DNA from 4 places in the Parviterribacter multiflagellatus genome. Region 1 is predicted to be linked to each of the others. Evidence: riboswitches for the same ligand, from Rfam matches in the RefSeq annotation. Region 1 holds a riboswitch; each other region holds the start of a gene.

The links. A riboswitch is a leader RNA that binds a small molecule or an ion and turns the genes downstream of it on or off. The one in region 1 is predicted to bind cyclic di-AMP.
Region 2: another riboswitch for cyclic di-AMP. It lies ahead of AC1UE5_RS02015 (hypothetical protein); the one in region 1 lies ahead of AC1UE5_RS10965 (transglycosylase family protein).
Region 3: another riboswitch for cyclic di-AMP. It lies ahead of AC1UE5_RS14885 (M23 family metallopeptidase); the one in region 1 lies ahead of AC1UE5_RS10965 (transglycosylase family protein).
Region 4: another riboswitch for cyclic di-AMP. It lies ahead of AC1UE5_RS21190 (peptidoglycan-binding domain-containing protein); the one in region 1 lies ahead of AC1UE5_RS10965 (transglycosylase family protein).

The regions. Positions count from the first base shown of each region.
Region 1 covers NZ_JBXPIZ010000004.1:319,800-323,288, forward strand. Annotated here, with positions in the region: gene lepB (signal peptidase I) at 1-145, opposite strand, end outside; gene AC1UE5_RS10960 (sigma-70 family RNA polymerase sigma factor) at 195-1,055, opposite strand; cyclic di-AMP (ydaO/yuaA leader) riboswitch at 1,177-1,352, shown strand; gene AC1UE5_RS10965 (transglycosylase family protein) at 1,363-2,091, shown strand; gene AC1UE5_RS10970 (FKBP-type peptidyl-prolyl cis-trans isomerase) at 2,111-2,557, opposite strand; gene AC1UE5_RS10975 (hypothetical protein) at 2,640-3,068, shown strand; gene AC1UE5_RS10980 (helix-turn-helix transcriptional regulator) at 3,065-3,489, opposite strand, start outside.
Region 2 covers NZ_JBXPIZ010000001.1:451,003-454,491, reverse strand. Annotated here, with positions in the region: gene AC1UE5_RS02020 (glutamine synthetase family protein) at 1-1,298, opposite strand, end outside; gene AC1UE5_RS02015 (hypothetical protein) at 1,380-2,108, opposite strand; cyclic di-AMP (ydaO/yuaA leader) riboswitch at 2,151-2,286, opposite strand; gene AC1UE5_RS02010 (c-type cytochrome) at 2,502-2,990, opposite strand; gene AC1UE5_RS02005 (DNA polymerase III subunit alpha) at 3,037-3,489, opposite strand, start outside.
Region 3 covers NZ_JBXPIZ010000006.1:271,291-274,779, forward strand. Annotated here, with positions in the region: gene AC1UE5_RS14870 (TetR/AcrR family transcriptional regulator) at 1-42, opposite strand, end outside; gene AC1UE5_RS14875 (ATP-binding cassette domain-containing protein) at 125-1,081, shown strand; gene AC1UE5_RS14880 (ABC transporter permease) at 1,078-1,863, shown strand; cyclic di-AMP (ydaO/yuaA leader) riboswitch at 2,090-2,231, shown strand; gene AC1UE5_RS14885 (M23 family metallopeptidase) at 2,227-3,174, shown strand; gene AC1UE5_RS14890 (SDR family NAD(P)-dependent oxidoreductase) at 3,171-3,489, opposite strand, start outside.
Region 4 covers NZ_JBXPIZ010000010.1:120,823-124,311, forward strand. Annotated here, with positions in the region: gene AC1UE5_RS21175 (helix-turn-helix domain-containing protein) at 25-597, shown strand; tRNA gene AC1UE5_RS21180 (tRNA-Arg) at 588-661, shown strand; gene AC1UE5_RS21185 (HAD family hydrolase) at 673-1,308, opposite strand; cyclic di-AMP (ydaO/yuaA leader) riboswitch at 1,409-1,577, shown strand; gene AC1UE5_RS21190 (peptidoglycan-binding domain-containing protein) at 1,609-2,361, shown strand; gene AC1UE5_RS21195 (hypothetical protein) at 2,358-3,489, opposite strand, start outside.

The DNA.
Region 1 (3,489 bases):
ACGCGGCCTGGAGGTACACGGCGCCGGCCGTCGCGATCGCGCCCAGGACGATGAGCCCGCCGCCCACCTTCCGGTGACGGCTGAGCACGACCACGAGGATGCCCGCGGCGAGGAGCGCGGACGCGGGGAAGAGCGCCAGGAGCACGACCGACCCGGTACCCCCGCCCGGGCCGGTGAAACGTGGCGCGGACGCGCTAGGCGGCGTCCTGGAGCGCGCGGCCCTCGGGGATGCCGCTGAGGCGCTCCAGCGCGGTCATCTCGACGATGCGCGCGCGGTTGGCGGTGATGCCGAGCTGCTTGCCGATCGCCGGGAGCGTGTGCGCCTGCTCGCCGGCGAGGCCGTAGCGGAGCTGCAGCACGCGGCGCTCGAGCGTCGACAGGCAGTCCAGCGCATCGGAGACCGCGCGCTCGCGCATCGTCTCCTCGGCGCGGACCTCGGGCTGCTCGGCGTTGTCGTCGGCGATGAGGTGGCCGAGCTCGGTGTCCTCCTCGTCGCCGACGGCGGCGTTGAGGGAGACCGGGGTGCGCGAGGCGCGCTTGAGGTCCTCGACGACCTGGACCTCGAAGCCCAGGTGCTCGGCGATCTCCTCCGGCTGCGCGTCGCGGCCCAGCTTGAGGGAGAGGTCGCGCTCGGCGCGGGTGATCTTGTTGACCTGGTCGACGACGTGGACGGGCAGGCGCACCGTGCGGCCCTTGTCGGCGATCGCGCGGGCGATCGACTGGCGGATCCACCACGTCGCGTAGGTCGAGAACTTGAAGCCCTTGCGGTAGTCGAACTTCTCGGCCGCGCGGACGAGGCCGAGCGTCCCCTCCTGGATGAGGTCCAGGAACGACAGCGCCCCGTCGCCCTCGCGGTCGCGCCGGTAGCGCTTGGCGACGTGCACCACGAGGCGCAGGTTCGCCTCGATCATGTGCTCCTTCGCGTCGAGGTCGCCGCGCTCGATGCGCTTGGCCAGCTCGATCTCCTGCTTGGCGTTGAGCAGCGGGACCTTGCCGATGGCCTCGAGGAAGGCCTGCAGGCTGTCAGAGGGATCAGGGAGGGGGTTCGGGCTCATCGTGACGGGGAGCTTCCTCTCGGACCCTAAGCGGGTCCTGAAGCGAACGTTCAGCTTTCGTTAGGACTGCCGATCACCTCGGTTAACAGCCTGTCCGTCCGAGAGTTCCGTAGGATCTTGGACTTGAACATCGCCGAGTCCGGTGTGCCACGGCATGCCGGAGCGGGGGACCCACTTGGGGTCGGTGCCGTTGCCGCGGCCCGGTCCTTGGGGCGAATCGCCGAGTGCACCTCGGTGTAGCGCACGTCCAGCGCGAGCCCGTCAGCTCACCTCGTAGGCGCCGTGACGACCGGAGGAACACCCCATCGTGAAGACGAACGAGGAGCCGCTGCACGCGTCCGCGTGCGACACCCGCGACCTCGCAGACCCAACCCACGCCCGTCGCTCCCTGCGCGCATCGGTGGAGCGGCGCCTGCGTCGCAACCGCCGCGAGCGCGTCGTCGGTGGCGGGCGCCGGGCGGTGCTGATCGCCGGCAGCGTGCTCGCGCTGGGCGCCGTCGGCGCCGCCGCGCAGGAGACCGTCGGCGGGACGTCGGCCGACGACCAGGCAGCAGCCACCGCACCCGCGCCCGCGCAGACCGCGACCAGCGGCGCCGGCTACGACGTGAAGGCGCTGCAGCGCAAGCTCGGCGTGAAGGCCGACGGCCACGTCGGCCCGCAGACGCGCCGCGCGATCAAGCGCTTCCAGCGGCGCAACGGCCTGACGCCGGACGGCATCGTGGGCCCCGCCACGCTCGAGGCGCTCGACCTGCCGACGGCCACCGAGGCGTCCGCGTCCGGCTCCGGCTCCGGCGACGTCGAGGCGCCCACCGCCCTGCTCGCCAAGATCGCCCAGTGCGAGTCCGGCGGCGACCCGACCGCGGTCTCGCCCGACGGCCGCTACCGCGGCAAGTACCAGTTCCTCCGCTCGACCTGGAAGCAGCTCGGCGGCACCGGCGACCCCGCCAAGGCTCCCGAGGCCGAGCAGGACCGCCTCGCCCTCGAGCTCCTGGAGACCCAGGGCCCGGGCGCCTGGCCGGTCTGCTCGAAGGTCTGATCCGCGTCGCGCGTGCGGCCTACCGCCGCACGCGCACGAGGTCGACGACGAACACGAGGGTCTCGTTCGGCTTGACCGCCGGTTCGGAGCCCTGCTCGCCGTAGGCGAGGGCGGGAGGGACGATCACCCTGCGTCGCCCGCCCTCGCGCATGCCGGCGAGCCCTTCGTCCCAGCCGGGGATGACGACGCCGGCGCCGAGCTCGAACGTGAACGGGCCGCGGCCGTAGCTCGCGTCCTTCTCCTTGCCGTCCGACCAGGTGACCATCGCGTAGTGGACGACGAGCTCGTCGCCCGCGCGCGCCTTGCGGCCCTTGCCCTTCTTGAGGTCGAGGACGTCGAGCTGCGCCGGCGGCGTGCCGGCGACGACGATCACGGGCCGGCTCTTGGGTGGCCGGTCGGCGACGGCGGGAGCGGCGGCCAACAGCGTGGCGAGGACCGCGGCGACGACGAGGAGGATGCGCGACATGTGCTGTGCATACCCGCGGGGTGTGCGACGACACCACCTTGGTGTGGTGGGCGGGCGACCGCAGCGGTGCGATCGTGGTCGTGTGCCCACCTCCCGCCTCCGCCCGCTGACCCTCGCCGCCGCGCTCGTGGCGCTTGCCGCGCCGGCCCCGGCGCTCGCGGTCGACCACTCCGCCGACTACCTCGACCCGCTCACGCCGCCGGACACCACGCCCGCCGCGATCGACGGGGCGCCGACCGAGCCGCTGCTGGTCAAGGGCGAGCGGCTCAAGCGCGGGCAGACGCTCCTGCCGGTGCGCGTCAGCGGGCCGGCGCACTCGGGCATCCGCCTGCGGCTCACGTGCCCGGCCGGCGCGAAGATCCGGGGCTACGGCTACGACGGGCCGGACGGGATGGCGGTGAACGGGCGCCCGCTGCTCGACCGGCGCACGGTGCGCCCGAAGGTCCAGGCCGCGTACGACGTCAACGAGGACGGCCGCTTCACCGGGCTCGTCCTCGCGCTCTGCGACTAGAACCCGTCGACCACGACGCGGCACCCGGCCACGTCGGGGTCGTGCGGGGTGAACTCGACGAGCCGCGCGCCCGGGTCGAGCGCCGCCACCATCCCGGCGCTGAGGCCGCGGTGGAGCGTGCAGACGAGCGGCTGGTTCTCCCGCACCGCGTCGCGGTAGGGGCAGACGCCGAGCGTGTACGTGCAGCAGCCGCCGTCCAGCGCGAGCTCGGGCGCGAACCCGAGCGCCGAGAGCGCCGCGTGCATCGTCTCCGCCGGCTCGTGGGCGTCGTCGGTGCCGGACATGAGGTCCACGCCGATCTCGCGGCCCCGCCGCTCCACCCCGTCGAGCCCCTCGTCGGCGCCGCCGACCGCACGCCCGAGCCAGCGCGCCAGCTCGCGGTACTCGTGCTCGCCCGGCAGCGCGTCCGGTGCGACCGCGT
Region 2 (3,489 bases), on a different contig from region 1:
AGCTCCCACTGCGTGACCTGCACGCGGTAGTCCTCCCACTCCTGCCGCTTGATCTCGATGAAGCGGTTGAACATGTGCTCGCCGAGGGTGCGCAGGACGATCTCGGACTCAGCCGTGATCTCGACCGCCTCGCCGAGGGTCTCGGGGAGCTGCTCGATGCCGAGGCGGCGGCGGTCGTCAGGCGACAGGTGGTAGAGGTTCTTCTCCATCGGCTCGGGCAGCTCGTAGCCCTTCTCGATGCCCTCCAGCCCGGCCTGCAGCAGGACCGCGAACGTCAGGTACGGGTTGCACGCCGGGTCAGGGCAGCGCAGCTCCATGTGCGACGCGCGCGGGGGCACGCGGACGAGCGCTGAGCGGTTCCGCCGCGACCACGCCACGTACACCGGCGCCTCGAAGCCCGGCACGAGGCGCTTGTAGGAGTTGACCCACTGGGCGAAGATCGCGCTCAGCTCGCGCGCGTGGCGCAGCTGGCCGGCGATGAAGCCGCGCGCGACGTTGCTGAGCCCGTACGCGTCGCTCTCGTCGAGGAACGCGTCGCCCTCGCCGCGGATCAGGCCGAGGTGCGTGTGCATGCCGGAGCCGTTCTCGCCCTCGAGCGGCTTGGGCATGAACGTCGCGTGCCAGCCCTCCTTGACCGCGTACTCCTTGACCGTGATGCGGTAGGTCATCACGTCGTCGGCCATCTTCAGCGCCTCGTTGGCGGCGAGCGCGATCTCGTGCTGGCTCGGGCCGCCCTCGTGGTGCGACGTGTTCACGGGGATGCCGAGCTGCTCGAGCGCGAGGACGGTCTCGCGGCGCACGTCGGTGCCGGCGTCGAGCGTCGTCAGGTCGAAGTAGCCGCCCTCGTCGAGCGGCTGCGTCCCGTGCGCGTCGCGGAAGAGGAAGTACTCGGGCTCGACGCCGACGTTGAACTGGTCGAACCCGAGGCCGAGGAGCCGCTCGATCGCGCGGCGCAGCACGTGGCGCGGGTCGCCCTCGTACGGCGTGCCCTCGGGGGTGCGGATGTCGCAGATCATCCGCGCGACGCCCTGCTCGTCGGGCCGCCACGGCAGGACGGCGAACGTGGACGGGTCCGGCATGGCGATCATGTCCGACTCCTCGACCGGGTTGAAGCCGGTGATCGAGGAGCCGTCGAACGCGATGCCGTTGGCGAGCGCCTCGTCGAGGTGCTCGCGGCCGACGCCGAAGGACTTGAGCTGGCCGAGGATGTCCGTGAACCAGAAGCGGACGAAGCGGATGTTCCGCTCCTCGACGAGCGCCTTGACGTCGTCGGCGGTGCGCGGGCGATCGGGCGACATAGCGGCGGAGACTACGACGTGGCGGCGACGCCCCGTTTAGCCACGGGGCGAAGGATCTGGCCGCGCGTTGCGACAGTCGGTCTAGAAGCCCGCGGCGCCCGCGGTGCCCGGATCGGAGATCGCGGCGATGAGGATGAGCAGGAGCCCCATGAGGAACGCCCACATGGCGACCCGGTCGGGACGGCGCTCGAAGCGCTCGGCGGCGCCGCGCGCAGGGCGGCGGCGGCCGGAGCGGGTCGCGACGGCCGTCTCGGCCGGCGCGGTGAAGCCGTGGACGCGGTCGACCTGGCCGCGGATCTCGATCGTGCGGCGGCCGTTCTCGATGCGGTCGGCGCCCTTGGGCAGGAGCCGTGCGTCGTACTGGCCCTCGGCCCACTGCGGGACGTGCGAGAACGTCTGCTCCATCGAGCCGTCCCACAGGTCGTCGACCTGGCGCTCACGCTGCGCCTCGGCCTCACGCGCGGCCGCGCGGGCCTGCGCGTCGCCGCGGCGGGTGCGGAGGGTCTCCTCCGGCGCAGGGGCGGGAGCGATCGGGGGCGCCTCGCCGGACAGCTTCGCGAGGAACGCGGCGTCCTCGGCCTCGTGACGCGCCTGCGCGCTCTTGAGCCAGGTCTGCTGCTGGGCCTCGGCCCAGCGGGCTGCCCGCTCCTCCGGGGACTTGGGCTGCGCCCAGGGGTCCGCCGGCATCTCGAAGACCTCGTGCTCGAGCGTCGCGATCGCCGCGTCGTCGGCGCGCGCGCCGCGCTCGAAGCGCCGCTTGGGCGGCGGAGCGCCGTCCGCGCGCTCGTCGCGCGGGCGGAGATGCTGCACGTCAGCCCACCAGGGGGCAGCCGGGTCGCTCATGTCGGGGTCTTCGTCTCTTTCCTCGTGCCTACGGGGTTAGCTGACGGGCTCGCGCCGAAAGAGCAGCGCTACACCTCCCGAGGGAGACGATTCGCCCCAACAGATGGGTCCCCCGCTCCCTCCGGCTCGGACGCAAGGTGGCGTACGGGTCGGACGGACTCGGCGGTCGAACTGGCGGCAGCGTAGCAGTGGCTGAAACACCTGCAAAACGCCTTCTGCCCCAGAACCATCGGAGGATGCGGGGAGATCCTGCGTCTGCAACGGATCTTTCACGCCGTTCTCACACCTGTGCGTGACGAACCGCACGCGGAAGCTCCCGCGGGTCCACCACATGGAACGCGCCCGTCCGACGCGGCGGCGTCAGTCGGTCTCGCGCCCGGCGACGCGCGCGACGTACGCGGCCACGGCGTCGGCGTCCGCGCCGCTGACCAGCCCGGCCGGCATCTGGCCCTGGCCCCGCGCGCGGCCCTTCTCGATCGCGTCGATCACGAGCTCCTTGGGCGGACGCAGGGCGTCGAGGCTCGGGCCGACGCGCTGGACGGCGTTCGACGCGCCGAGCGTGTGGCACTGCACGCAGCTGCGGTTGAAGACCTGGCGGCCGTGCTCCTCGCGCGCGGTGAGCTTCACCGGGCCGGCCTCGTCCGAGCTGTCGGCGTCCGCGATGCCGACGACGACCGGGATCGCCGCGCCGCACAGCACGACGACGAGGCCGACGATGACGCCGAGCGCGCGCCGGCTCCCCCGCTTGCTGGAGTCGAGCACCGGCCCCTTCGACCCGCTGCGCATCGCGACGAACACGACGCCGAGGCCGACGACGAGGAAGAAGAGAACGAACACCAAGGTCCACACGGCGCGGGACGCTACAGCATCGTGGCGATGCGCACGAGACCTGCCGTCAGCGCGACCTCCCCTGCGCGAACGACATGACCGGCGGGGCGACCGCGCGGAAGTCGCCGCCGCCCGCGGCGATGCGCAGCTCCTCGTCCGGCTCCCCCTCGCCGATGGCGAGATCGAGCTCTCGCACCTCCGCCGCGAGCTTCCCCGGCGCCTCGAGCCCTTCGACCTTGCGGACGAGCACGTTGATGCTCCCGCCCGCGGACGCGAACCGCTCCAGCTTGCCCTCCGCGATCACCAGCGGCTCGGTCCGCACCGCGAGCCGGTCGCGCTCGTACACCGCGGGCGGCACGACGAGGTTGACCGTCCCGTGCTCGTCCTCCAGCAGCATGAACACGACGCCCTTCGCGGTGCCCGGCCGCTGGCGCGCGACGACGAGCCCGCCGATGCGCACCGGCTGGTCGTGCGGGAGCCGCTCCAGGTCGGCGCTCGACACGGTGCCCCGCGCGCCCAG
Region 3 (3,489 bases), on a different contig from region 1:
CGTCTTCGCGGGGTCGCCGGTGCCGGTGAACTCAGGGGCCATGTATTTCCGTATGTTGTACGGTATTGCGTACGGCAAGGCGCGCGGAGGGCGCGCGCCGCCAGCGAATCTAAAGGGGATCGGCATGCAACGGACGACGCCTGCGGTCGTCGCGGAGGGACTGCGGAAGCGGTTCGGGGAGCACGAGGCGCTGGCCGGCCTCGACCTCGAGGTCACGCCCGGGACGGTGCAGGGGCTGCTCGGCCCGAACGGCGCCGGGAAGACCACGGCGGTGCGGATCCTCGCCACGCTGCTCGACGCCGACGGCGGCCGGGCGGAGGTCGCGGGGATCGACGTCGCGCGCGACCCGGTGAAGGCGCGCGAGCGGCTCGGGCTCGTGGGCCAGCAGGCCGCGCTCGACGAGGCGCTGAGCGGGCGCCAGAACCTGCTCCTCTTCGGCCGGCTCTTCCACCTGAGCGGCGCGGAGGCGGCGCGGCGGGCGGACGAGCTGCTGGAGCAGTTCGGCCTGACCGACACCGGCAAGCGGCCGGTGTCCAAGTTCAGCGGCGGCATGCGGCGGCGGCTCGACCTCGCCGCGTCGTTGATCCTCGCGCCCGAGGTGCTCTTCCTCGACGAGCCGACGACGGGGCTGGACCCGCGCTCGCGCAGCGAGGTCTGGGCGGCGATCCGGGCGCTGGTCGACGGCGGCACGAGCGTGCTGCTGACGACGCAGTACCTGGAGGAGGCCGACCAGCTCGCGGACCGCATCGCGCTGATCGACCACGGGCGGAGCGTCGCGGAGGGCACGCCGGCGGAGCTCAAGGCGCGGCTCGGCGGCGACCGGATCGACGTCGTGGTGCGCGAGGACGGCGAGGTGGCGCGCGCCCGCGAGGCGCTCGCGCGAGTGGGCTCCGGGCCGCCGGAGGTCGACGAGGACGCGCGCCGGATCAGCGTGCCCGTCCGCGCCGGCGACGGCGTGGCGGCGCTGACCGGCGCCGTCCGCGGGCTCGATGACGCGGGTGTCGTGCCCGAGGACGTCGCGCTGCGCCGGCCGACGCTCGACGAGGTGTTCCTGAGCCTGACCGGAGGGGTGGCCGCATGACCCGTTGGACGATCCTCGACGCGCGCACGATGACGCTGCGGGCCGCCTGGCAGTGGGCGCGGCAGCCCGGCGCGGTCGCCGTGACGCTGCTCTTCCCGGTGCTGACGCTCTTCCTCTTCGGCGCGCTGTTCGGCGGCCAGATGGAGGTGCCGCCGGGCGCGGACTACGACGAGCTGCTGCTCCCGGGCATGCTCGCGCTGGGCGTCGCGTTCGGCGTGGAGGCGACGATGATCGCGATCGTCACCGACGCGTCGAAGGGCGTGACCGACCGGTTCCGCTCGATGCCGATCGCACCGTCGGCGGTGGTCGCGGGGCGGGCGGCCGCCGACCTGCTGCAGTCGCTCGCCGGCCTCCTGGTCCTGCTGCTGGCGGGCCTCGCGCTCGGCTGGCGCTGGCACGAGGGGCTGGGGAACGCGGTCGCCGCGCTCGGCCTCCTCCTGCTGCTGCGCCTCGCGTTCGTGTGGATCGGCGTCTACCTCGGCCTCGTCGCGGGCTCGCCCGAGGCCGTCGTCGCGATCCAGATCCTCGTCTGGCCGATCGGCTTCCTCTCCAGCGTCTTCGTCTCCCCCGACTCGATGCCGGCGGTGCTCGGGACGCTCGCGGAGTGGAACCCGCTCTCCTCCACCGCGGCGGCGGTCCGCGACCTCTTCGGCAACCCCGGGTGGGAGGGGACGTCCTGGGCGGCCGACCACGCGCTCCTCCTCGCGATCGCCTGGCCGCTCGTCCTGATCGCGGTCTTCCTGCCGCTCTCGATCCGCCGGTATCAGGCGCTTCGCCGCTGACGAGAGACGGGGCCCGCCACCGACGGAGGCAGCAGCGCGCTCCGGCGCTACGGCGTGGCGCGCACGAGGCCCGCATCGTGGTCGTGGACGGCACACGGTTTCGAAGCCGATCCTTGTCCGGATCGGCGAGGAGCCGGGGGCCGTCCACGGCCGCGAGGCGCCCCTCGTGCGTGTCGCGACAGCGTCGGGGCGCGCTGCTGACTTGTTATGTCGCACAGAGTCGCTACTGTTCCGGCCGCCGAATCACTCCTGGTCCGCCGGGGGTGAACGGGGGACCCAGTCGTATGGGGCGAATCGACTTCGCAAGAGGTCGTAGCGCACTGCGCGAGCCCGTCAGCTCACCTCGTAGGCACCCAACCAGTTGTGACTTCCTACGAGACGACACACCGTGCCCGTGGCTGCCGCGCACTCGCGCTGGCGGCGCTGAGCCTGCTGACCGCGCTGGTGGCCCTCCCGGCCGCTGCCCAGGCGGACCAGGTGGCGACCGGCGGCGGCGCGGCGTACGAGGAGCCGGCGGTCGCGGCGCTCAAGTGCGGCACCGGCGACGCCACGTCGTGCCCGCGCGGGCACGTGCTGCGGCTGAGCGGCGAGGGCCTCGCGGCGACGCGCAGCGTCGTCTTCCTCGGCGGCAAGGGCGCGCGGGACGACCGCCGCGCGACGCCGACCGAGAAGAGCCCGCACCGCGTCATCGTCAAGGTGCCGACGTCCGCGAAGAGCGGCCCGATCCGCATCATCGCGGCGACCGGCGGCTTCACCGGCCCGTCGCTCAAGGTGCTCCCGACCCGCAAGGCACGCGCGGTGGTCACGCCCGCGTCGCTCCCGGCGGCCGGCAGCGGCATCTTCCCGGTGCAGGGCGAGCACGATTTCGGCACGTTCGTCAACACCTTCGGCGGCGGCCGCGGCCATCAGGGCCAGGACGTGCTCGCCGACTGCGGCACCCCGCTCGTCGCGGCGCTCGGCGGCACGGTGCAGATGAACAAGTTCCAGTCGAACGCCGGCAACTACATCGTCATCCAGGCCGCGGACGGGACCAGCCAGGCGTACATGCACCTGCAGGAGCCGTCGCCGCTGCAGAAGGGCGAGCCGGTCCTCGCGGGCCAGCCGATCGGCGTCGTCGGGCAGACCGGCCGCGCCAGCGCCTGCCACCTGCACTTCGAGTTCTGGACCGCGCCCGGCTGGTACGAGGGCGGCGAGCCGATCGACCCGCTGCCGATGCTGAAGTCGTGGGCGAGCGCGGGCACGACCGTCACCGCGGCCTCGAAGACGGCCGCCCCGGCCGCGGCCGCCTCCGGCGGCGCCTCCGCCCGCTAGTCCTTCTTCCCGGAGCCTGGCTCGGCCATCTTGCCGTGCAGCGCCGCCTTGGCGCTGTCGGGCAGGAAGCGCGAGCCGCGACCCTGCAGCTTGGTCTGCAGCGACGCCGAGACGACGCGCTCGTCGCCGTTCATGAGCGCCTCGAAGCCGTCGCGGGCCACGTCGGCCGGGTCGTCCTTCGGGCCGGTGCCGATCCGCGTGTCCTCCAGGTCGGCGCGCTCGAAGAACTCCGTGTCGGTCGGACCCGGCTGCAGCGAGGTGACGGTGACGCCGGTGTCCTTGAGCTCGTGCCGCAGCGCGAGCGCGAACGACTGC
Region 4 (3,489 bases), on a different contig from region 1:
GCGGGTGCCTACGGTGTTGCCACAGTGGCAACGCTCGAGGACCGGACCCGCGCCCGCCTGCGCCAGCTGCGCTTCGAGCGCGGCCTCACCGTCGCCGCGCTGGCCCGCGCGGCGGACATGGCGACCTCCACGCTCAGCCGGCTGGAGACCGGCGCGCGGCAGCTCTCGCTCGGTCATGTCGAGCGGCTGGCGGCGGCGCTCGACGTGGCCCCGGAGGAGCTGCTGGGCGAGCGTCCGGAGCGCGACGCCACGCCCGCGCGCAACGGGCGCACGTGGATCCCGCTCGCCGACGAGCGCCCGGACGGCCGCCGCGCGTACCGCGTCACGGTCCCGGGCGCCGCACCGGACGCGGAGCCCCATCTGCACAGCCACGAGGGGCACCAGTGGCTCTACGTCCTCGCCGGTCGGCTGCGGCTCGTGCTCGGGGAGCACGAGCTCGTGGTGGAGCGCGGCGAGGCCGCCGAGTTCCCCACCTGGCGCCCCCACTGGCTCGCCGGCGCGGGCGGGCCGGCGGACGTGCTGATCCTCTTCCACCCTGACGGCGAGCCGCTTCCCGTCTACCATCGGACCGGTCCGCAAGGGCACCGGCCCCGATAGCTCAGCTGGATAGAGCGACTCCCTCCTAAGGAGTAGGCCGCTGGTTCGACTCCAGCTCGGGGCACTTCTCGTTCGCTAGGCGCCGTCGCAGAGCCGCCGTGCGGCGCGGTACGCCAGCAGCAGGTCCCGGCCCTCGACCGCCACGTCGGCGAGGTCGGCGAGGTGGTGGTCGCCATTGACCGACACGCACACGCCGGCCTCGCGGAAGAGGAAGACGTCGGACATCGAGTCGCCGTACGCGATCGCGTCGCGGATCGTGAGGCCGTGCTCGGCGCAGAACGCCGCCGCCAGCCGCGGCTTGTCCTCGGGGTCGAGGATGCCCGCCTCGTCCAGCGGCTCCCCGGCGGCACGCGGGAACCGGGAGGCGAAGACGGCGTCGAAGCCCAGGTCGAGGAACCGCTCGGCGAAGTAGTCGGGCGACATCGTGATCAGGCACGCATGCTCGCCGCGCCGGCGGATGTCCTGCAGCACCTCGGCGACGTTGGCCAGGAGCGGCGCGGCGGCGAACGCCCGCTGCGCGACCGCGGGATCGACGACGCCCCACATGCCGTGCAGCTCGCGCGCGAACTCGACCGCCGTCGCGGCGCCCTCGGCGAAGCGCGCCTCCATCGCCGCCAGCCCCTCGGACCGGCCGAGCGCCGCGGCCAGCAGCGCCGGCGCGGTCGTGCCGTGCAGCAGCGTGCCGTCCATGTCGAAGACGTGGGCTCTCATCGCGTCGCCGGGCGCGAGCGTACTACGTATAACGGTCCGGCCGCGGTGGACCGGTGACCGCGCACCGCAACTCTCGCGAGGGGGGTGTGTCGAAGGCGGAGAGACAACGATGCTGAACCGCTTCGCGGGCATGCGGGGCGGCCGGGGGAACCACTCGTGCCGGCGGCGACGCCGGCGCACGGGGCGAATCGCGGGCCAGGGCGCCCGCGTAGCGCAGCTTCCAGCGCGAGCCCGTCAGCTCACCCCGGAAGCGCATGGAAAGCGAGAGAGGTCCCTGTGCCCCACCACGTTCCGGTCCGGGTGAGCGCTGCGCTCGCCGGTGCCCTGAGCGCCCTGACGTTCCTCCCCGCCGCGCCCGCCGCGGCGAGGTTCGGCGACCAGACCCTGAGCCGCGGCGACACCGGACGCGACGTCCGCGTCCTGCAGCGCTGGCTCGGCTACGTCGGCATCACCACGGAAGTCGACGGCCACTTCGGCGCGAAGACCGTCCGCGCCGTGCGGGCGTACGAGCGGCAGCACAGCCTGCGGGTCGACGGGCGGCTGTCCCCCGCGGACGCGCAGAAGCTCCGCGCGCAGGCGAAGGTCGCCTACCGCGAGCGGCGGAGCGCGCCGTCCACCGTCGAGACGCAGAGCAGCAGCGCCGGCAAGGCGACGCTGAGCGACGACGGCCGCACCGCGATCGCCCCCGCTGACGCGCCGGCCGAGGTGAAGGCGGCCATCGCGGCGGCGAACGCCATCACCGACAGGCCGTACCGGTACGGCGGCGGCCACGGCCGGCTCGAGGACAGCGGCTACGACTGCTCGGGTGCCGTCTCGTACGCGCTCCACGGCGCGGGCGCGCTGACGATGCCGCTCGACTCGTCGGGCCTGACGCGCTTCGGCGAGGCCGGCGAGGGCGAGTGGATCACGGTCTACGCGCACGGCTCGCACGCGTACGTCGTGATCGCCGGGCTCCGCTTCGACACGTCCGGCAGCGGCGAGAAGGGCCCGCGCTGGCGGCAGGACGAGCGCTCCACGCGGGGCTACACCGTCCGCCACCCGGCGGGGCTCTAGCCGCCGGGGCTCGGCGCGGGCTCCTCGGCCGGGGCGGTTGCGTCGGCCGGGGCGGCCGCGTCGGCCGGGGCCGTCGCGTCGGCCGTCGGAGCGGCCGCCGGGTCGGTCGTCGGCTGGGTCACCGGGTCCGGCTGCGGCTCGGTGCCGGGCTCCGGGTTGGGCTCGCTGCCCTCGACCTCGACCACGACCGGCGCGGACGGCTCGGGCGCGGACGGATCGGCGACCGGGACCTCGACCTCGTGCGAGCTGGACTCGCCGGGCGTCAGGACGCTCACCGGCACGACGACGTCGATGGCGGGAGCGGCGTCCGGCGCCGTCTCGGCGTCCTCGGGCGTCTCCTCTGGGTCCTCGACGGGCAGCGGCTCCGGCGTGGGCTCCGGCGCGGGCTGGCCGCCCGGCTCACCGGGCTGCCCCGGCTCACCCGGATCGCCCGGCTGCCCGGGATCGACCGGCTTGCCCGGCTCGGTGGGCGCGGGCTCCTCCGCGGGCGCGAGCGGCACCCAGACGTGGAGCGTGCTGCTGACCGCCTGGTCGACCGCCGCCGTGCGCTTGAGCACGGGCTTGTCGACCTCGGAGGCGCTGAACGCCAGCCGCACGCGCAGGTTGGTGTTCGCGGCCGTCAGCGGCGCGTCGCCGGGGTTGCCGCGGGAGTCGAGCATCGCGAGGCGCACGTGCAGCGACGACGCGCCGCCGGCGACGCTCTTGCGCTGCTCGTCGTCCGGCACGGCGACCTTCACGGACATCGTCTGCGGCATCCCGGCGGCGGGCTGCCCGTTCGCCGCGTCGAGCACCGACACGCCGAGCTGCAGCGCCTCCGGCGCCGTCTCCGTCGCGGGGATGCGCTCGAGCGTCTTGACCTTCAGGCGCAGCTTGCGGAGCGCGGCCGCCGTGATCGGGCCGCCACCGGCGGACGGCGTGGTCGCCGCGGCAGCCGTCGCGGTCGGCTCGATCGCCGCAGCCGGCGCGGCCTTGGCGGCCGGAGCGGGCGCGCGGACCGGCTCGTCGCCCGTGACCGTCCCGCGCCCGGGCGTGGCCGACGCGTCGCCGGAGCGGCCGGTGCGGCGGTCGGCACGGTCCGACCCGTCGCGCGGCGCGGCGTCGTCGGAGGAAGAGGAGGAAGGCGTGTCG